DNA from 2 places in the Idiomarina sp. OT37-5b genome. Region 1 is predicted to be linked to the other one. Evidence: riboswitches for the same ligand, from Rfam matches in the RefSeq annotation. Region 1 holds a riboswitch; the other holds the start of a gene.
What was found. Region 1 has a riboswitch for thiamine pyrophosphate ahead of thiC (phosphomethylpyrimidine synthase ThiC). Riboswitches for the same ligand answer to the same signal wherever they lie in the genome.

Region 1 (3,423 bases):
CTTGATGTTAATCCGCTGTGAACCATACTGTCGCACTTCATGGGAAATCTTCATCGAACAGAATTTAGGCCCGCACATCGAACAAAATTGTGCGGTTTTATTCGATTCCTGCGGCAAAGTTTCATCGTGATAAGCCCGCGCCGTTAACGGATCGAGCGCTAAATTAAACTGATCGTCCCAACGGAATTCGAAACGCGCTTTTGACATGGCGTCATCACGCGCCTGCGCCCCGGGATGCCCTTTTGCCAAGTCCGCGGCATGGGCAGCAATTTTGTAGGCGATCAGCCCCTGCTTTACATCCTCTTTGTTAGGCAGGCCCAGGTGCTCTTTTGGTGTGACGTAACACAACATGGCACAGCCAAAGGCCCCTATCATTGCCGCGCCAATGCCGGAGGTAATATGATCATAGCCGGGGGCAATATCCGTGGTCAGCGGCCCGAGCGTGTAAAACGGTGCCTCATGGCAGTGTTTCAGCTGCTCATCCATATTCTCTTTGATTTTGTGCATGGGAACGTGTCCGGGTCCCTCAATCATCACTTGCACATCGTATTGCCAGGCAATTTTGGTCAGCTCACCCAACGTTCTGAGTTCTGCAAACTGTGCCTCATCATTGGCGTCGGCAATGGAGCCGGGGCGCAGCCCATCGCCCAGTGACAGCGAAACATCGTACTCGGCGCAGATGGCACAAATTTCATGAAAATGCTGGTATAAAAAGTTTTCCTGTTGGTGAGCCATGCACCATTTCGCCATAATCGAGCCACCACGCGAAACAATTCCGGTGACCCGGCGGGACGTCAGCGCAATGTAGTCGTGCAATACGCCCGCATGAATCGTAAAGTAATCAACCCCTTGCTCTGCTTGTTCCAGCAACACCTCCTTAAAGGTTGTCCAGGTTAACTTCTCAGCGATACCGTTAACCCGTTCCAGCGCCTGATAAATCGGTACCGTACCGATAGGCACGGGGCTGTTACGTAATATCCACTCGCGGGTTTGATGAATATTGCGACCGGTGGACAAATCCATAATGGTGTCGGCGCCCCAGCGGGTGGCCCAGACCAGTTTCTCCACTTCTTCTTCAATCGAAGAGCTAACGGACGAGTTGCCAATATTGGCGTTTACTTTGACCAAAAAGTTGCGACCAATGATCATCGGTTCCGATTCGGGATGATTGACGTTGGCCGGCAGAATCGCACGACCCTGGGCTATTTCGTCACGCACAAACTCGGCGGTTATTGGATTTGCCAGGTGTTCACGGCCAAGATTTTCCCGCAACGCGACGTATTCCATTTCTGGAGTGATAATGCCTTTGCGGGCATACGCGAGTTGGGTTACCCCTCTTTCCGGGCTACTCTGGCGTTCAGCTATCCAGCGCTGACGTAATTTGACCAGCCCTTGTTCGATGTCGATGTTAGCTCCAGGTTCGCCGTACACGCTGGAAGTATCGTAAACGTCCAGCGGTGGGTTATCTGGCATCGCAATTCCGGGCGAGGGCTGGTGCAAACTTTTACTCAGATGAATGCGTCGATAGGGCACACGAATATCGGCTCGCGAGCCATGCAGAAACTCACGTGTTGAGTTTGGGAAATAAGCACCGCTGAGGTTTTTTAAAAAAGATTCGGCCTGTTGCCGATACTGACGTTGGTTCGATGACATAGCATACTCTCAATCGTTAAGGTTAGAGTTGCTTGTCAGGAGTGTTGAACGGAGTGACACAACCGATCGACGGTTCAGAACCATCGTAGCTGACACTCTCTTGTTCCCTTCGCAGGTATTAGCCTGATCAGGTTCAACGGATCCCGCAGTGCGGTCTCAGCCTGCTTGTTTGATAAGCGAGGCACTCCGACAAGATTTCCTTTTTAGTGAAACAAAATCACGCCAGGGGCGCAAGTACCAATAGGCTAAGAACCGAAGAAATGGGTTGATTAAGCGACAATAACAGCCTATAACCACCACAAAATGGGTATGGTGTTTAGTGGCACTATATGCCACGATTCGTCTATTTTAAACGGTATTAACAGGACGTAATGAAAGTCGATCGCGCCTTTAAGAAATTAGCAGATTCACTGCCTCTGATGATGGCTTACGTAGATAACCAAGGACGGTATCAACACGTCAATCAGGCTTATCGAAACTTCATTGGTCTTGAGCTTCATCAAGTTAAAGGTAAATTCATCAGCGAAATCATTGGTGCGGAATCTTATCAACAGATCACGCTGTATCATCAGCGCGTTCTTGCCGGTGAAGAAGTCAGTTTTACCGACAAGGTAACCTTTGTCGATGGTCGCAGTTTCCAGCTTGACGTAAAGTACGTACCTAACATCGAGAACAAAACCGGCCGGGTTAACGGCTTTTTCGCGATCATTAATGATGTCACCGAGTATGCCAGTGCCGCCGAAGTTTTGCGGGCTGTTCACGATGTGGTCAATCGACAGACGCAAACCCTGTCCACCGACCGCATTAACGAATTGCTGAGGCTCGGATGTCATTACCTGAACACTCAGTACGGTATCGTCAGCCAGGTTGAAGATACCCTGTATACCGTTAAATTTTCATACGCCGATCACGACCCTGTGCCGCCGGGATCACGCTTTGACCTGGGTGACACCTATTGTTCGATTACTCTGGAAGCTGAAAACGTCGTTGCCACCACGCACGCGTCCAAAAGTAAGCCTTATGCCGGTCATCCCTGTTATCAACAGTTTCAGCTACAAACCTATCTGGGTCTGCCAATTACCATTAACGGCAAAGTGTGGGGAACCGTCAACTTTTCCAGTCCGCAGGTGCGTTCACATCCGTTCTCGGAACTGGATATTGAGTTAATGGGACTGATCTGTTCGGCAATCGAAACCATATTAATTAACTCGTCGAAAACCAAGCGCTTGGAAAAGCTCGCTTATACCGACTTTTTAACCGGCTTGAGCAATCGTCTGTACTTAACCGAACGCTTTAACGAGTTAACCTTGCAGCGCCACACCAATAGCAAGAGCTGTTGTTTTGCGCTCATTGATATCGACCATTTTAAAGCCATTAACGATACGTTTGGCCATGATATCGGTGACAAAATGTTGCAGCAGACGGCGCTAAAAATCGCCGGTCTGATACGGACTACCGATACGTTGACGCGCATTGGTGGTGAAGAATTTGCCTTAATCATTACCGGCCTTAATCAAGCTCAGGCCGATAGTGTGTTGGAAAAAATTCGGCGGGGTGTCGAGAACAACAAATTTCAATTGGCCGATGGCTCAAGCCTTGCGGTCACGGTATCCATTGGCGCCACCCTGATCAGTGACGCTGAGCCCTTTAAAAGCGCTTATAAACAAGCAGATTTAGCACTTTATAAGAGCAAACGAGGCGGTCGAAACCGCACCACCTGGAGCCAACAATCGCTAACGATGGCTCAATAGAGCGGCCGCTTCAGGTCAA
Region 2 (3,423 bases), 330 kb from region 1:
TGGCCGCTTCAGCTTTCTGGTTATGTGAATTGGAAAAGTAGTAGCCGTCTTTCAAATCTGTCTGCACACTCCAGTACCAGTGCTCGCCGAGAACGCCGCGTAAACCAATGTTAGCGGTATAATTCGGAGCATGCGCCTGATCCCGGCCACTCATATCCTCGCCGTCTTCGGTCACAAAACCGTCGATTTCTGTGTTCAACCAACCAAGCGATGCAAACGCACTCAGCCCATCGGTCAACTGTCCTTCGAGCTCAGCTTCTACACCATAGTTGGTGCCACTGGCGGCGTTCTCTAGAAAGCCCACAAACGATTGGTCGCGGTTAACCCAGCTTTTCAACTGCACGTCATCACGCCAGTTATAAAATACCGCCACACGTCCTGTCCAACCTTGGTTCGGACTCGCCCACTTAAGGCCTGACTCCAGATTCCATAACAATTCCGGTGCGAACGTCGCACGCTCCAACAAGTACTGTTCGATGCTTTCCAGTTGCTGATCTTTGGCTCTTCCCAATGCCTCACCATTAACACCGCCTGCTTTGTAGCCGCGCGCCAGCGTGGTGTACCAGCGACTATTGTCAGTGTACTGGTAACGCAAACTGAGGTTACCACCGATCATCGTATCACTGGGTTCTTCAGCCACCTGATTGCTGTCGAGATAATCCGTCGTGTAACGTTCCAAACGCAACCCGGTTAGCAGGCTCCAGCGAGTGTTCAGTTGTTGAATCAGTTCGCCGTAAAGCGCCCAGTGATTGCGTTCTTGGTCACTGCTAAATAGCGCTGGAGCGCCAATATCCCAGTTAAAATAATCACGGGTAAGTTGCTGGTTTTTACGGTAGGCATAAACCCCCAGCGTCCACTCAGACATAAGACCCAGCAACGTAACCGGCTCTGTGGAGCGCAAACGTCCTTCAACGGTAGTGTCTTCGCGGTCTCGGAAATACGCATCAAAAGAGGAGTATTCCCACCCAGGAGCAATACCGACGTAGGTCCAGTCCTCATCAAAACTGTATTCACTGTCGGCGTTCAGCCGGCTGACGGACAGCTCCAGCTCACTAGCCCCCCAACCGGAGTACACGGCTGCCAGGCGCACGGCTGCAGAACGCAGCGCATCTGAACCGGGCTGGTCAGATAGCGTTACACGGTCATTTTCCAGACTAAAGGCATCATAGCCATTATCAATATTAAAGTAGTGCAGATTGGCATTAACCTGCCAGTCGTCACTCAATGCTGACGACAGACCCAGACGGGCAGACAGTTCATCACGCTGTTCGGTGTCATCACGGTCTAAAAAGGCGTTGCTGGTGAAGCCATCCTGATTAAACTGTAGCACCGATAAGCGCGCTTGGGTTGCCTCACCTAAGGCTCCGCCGACCGCAACACCAAGGCGCTGCTCATCGTAATTAGCCATACCTGCCAACAGCCGTCCTTGGGTGATCGCCGATGGCGCTTCACTTTCCAATACCACCATCCCCGCCAACGAATTAACACCAAAGCGCCCGCTCTGTGGCCCGCGGAATACCTCGAGTTGACCGATATCGAACAAGGTGGCCGCGGCACCCAAACCGGAATAGTCAATGCCGTCGATAAGTAAACCAACCGACGGATTAACATTGTCAACGAACTGTGAACGTTCACCGATGCCCCGTATCTGAATAAAACGGGCTGTTGACGTACCGCCAGAAAAATTAATATTGGCTACGCTGTTGAGCACATTCTGTAAATGTTCGGCACTGCGCTCTTGCATGGTTTGTGGATCAACGATGGCAATACTTTGCGGAATCTCATTCAGTGTCTGCGACTGAAAGTCCGCATTCACGGTAATAATTTCAATGTTTTCCTGGTCGGATTGGGCATTCGCCGCAAACCCTAACGAAAGCGCGGTCAGGGCAAAAAGATTCTGTTTTAACATGATGGATCATTTCCTCAGCTTAAGAAAGAAACGATCCGGTAAGGCTTCAATGGATAGCAAGTCGGAGTTGTCTACCATCCCTACGCCAGTATTAACCGGATCAGGTACAAAGGGTTCGCTGTCTTGCATCTCAGCCCGTTAAGGGCACCCCTTGGTAATGCCGCGCTAGTATAACGCGACGGTCATATTGTTCAACCGTTTAAATAAACGACAAGGCGTCTCCGTGTAACTGTGCCAGCGGCACACCACGGGCAACAAAATCGTCACGAATAACACGGACCATTTCAAACCGCCCCGCCATATAAATCTGACAGTCAGCCAGATCTGTGCGTTCAGCCATAACCGCATGATGCACCAAGCCGATCGCGTAAGACCAGCTTTCATCCGCCTGTTCCAGCACCGGACGGTAGCTGAACAGTGGGTGTTGCTGCGCCAATTGCTGTAACCGCTCGTGCAAATATAAATCCTGCTTTTGCTTTGCACCCCAGTAGAGGTAAACCGGCTGTTTCAACCCATCCGCAAGCAGTTTTTGCAAGATAGAATAGGTGTAGGAAAACCCGGTGCCGCCGGCAATGAGCACAACCGGCTGTTGTTGCGGCAGATGCACAAAAGCCTCACCCGCCGGTGCTTCGATATCGAGCTGCTGGTGCTGTCTGATCCGCTCCAGTACCTCTCCCGCGTAGGCGTTATCTGGAGGAGCACCGATGTGCAGTAACCACTGATGATGTTCAGCCGGATCCGACGCGATACTGAAGGGGCGCTTATCGGTTTCGCCCATTACCACCTGCAAATACTGTCCGGCTTTAAATTCAACGGCTTTAGGCAGCTTGATACTGACTTCCCAGACGTAATCAGCCAATTGCCGACTGATATTGGCCTGGCAAGTGAGTTGTTCTGACATTTACTTCTCCAGAATATTCAGTTGGTCCCAGAGCTCATCGACGCGTTGTTTAACGTCCTCGCTCATTGTGATGGGTTCGCCCCATTCGCGATCAGTTTCGCCGACCCACTTATTGGTCGCATCCATTCCCATCTTTGAACCAAGCCCGGATACCGGCGAAGCAAAGTCGAGATAATCAATGGGTGTATTTTCGACCAGTGTCGTGTCGCGAGCGGGGTCCATCCGCGTGGTCATTGCCCAGATAACGTCTTTCCAGTCACGAGCATTGACGTCGTCATCGCAGACGATAACAAACTTGGTATACATAAACTGACGTAAAAAAGACCACACACCCATCATCACGCGTTTCGCATGGCCAGGATATTGCTTCTTCATGGTCACTACCGCTAGCCGATACGAACAGCCCTCGGGTGGAAGATAGAAGTCAACAATCTCGGGGAACTGCTTTTGCAATAACGGAATAAACACTTCATTCAGAGCAACACCAAGCACGGCCGGTTCGTCCGGCGGTCGGCCGGTATAGGTGCTGTGATAGATCGGATCGCGTCGGTGGGTCACGTGGGTGACGGTAAATACCGGAAATTCATCCACTTCGTTATAATAGCCGGTGTGA

Region 2: it holds a riboswitch for thiamine pyrophosphate, as region 1 does, so the genes downstream of both, C5610_RS12240 (TonB-dependent receptor) here and thiC (phosphomethylpyrimidine synthase ThiC) in region 1, are expected to answer to the same signal.

The regions. Positions count from the first base shown of each region.
Region 1 is NZ_CP027188.1:2,269,145-2,272,567, forward strand. It holds gene thiC (phosphomethylpyrimidine synthase ThiC) at 1-1,653, opposite strand, end outside; TPP riboswitch at 1,741-1,852, opposite strand; gene C5610_RS10760 (diguanylate cyclase) at 2,025-3,404, shown strand.
Region 2 is NZ_CP027188.1:2,598,645-2,602,067, forward strand. It holds gene C5610_RS12240 (TonB-dependent receptor) at 1-1,909, opposite strand, end outside; TPP riboswitch at 1,970-2,071, opposite strand; gene fre (NAD(P)H-flavin reductase) at 2,109-2,810, opposite strand; gene ubiD (4-hydroxy-3-polyprenylbenzoate decarboxylase) at 2,811-3,423, opposite strand, start outside.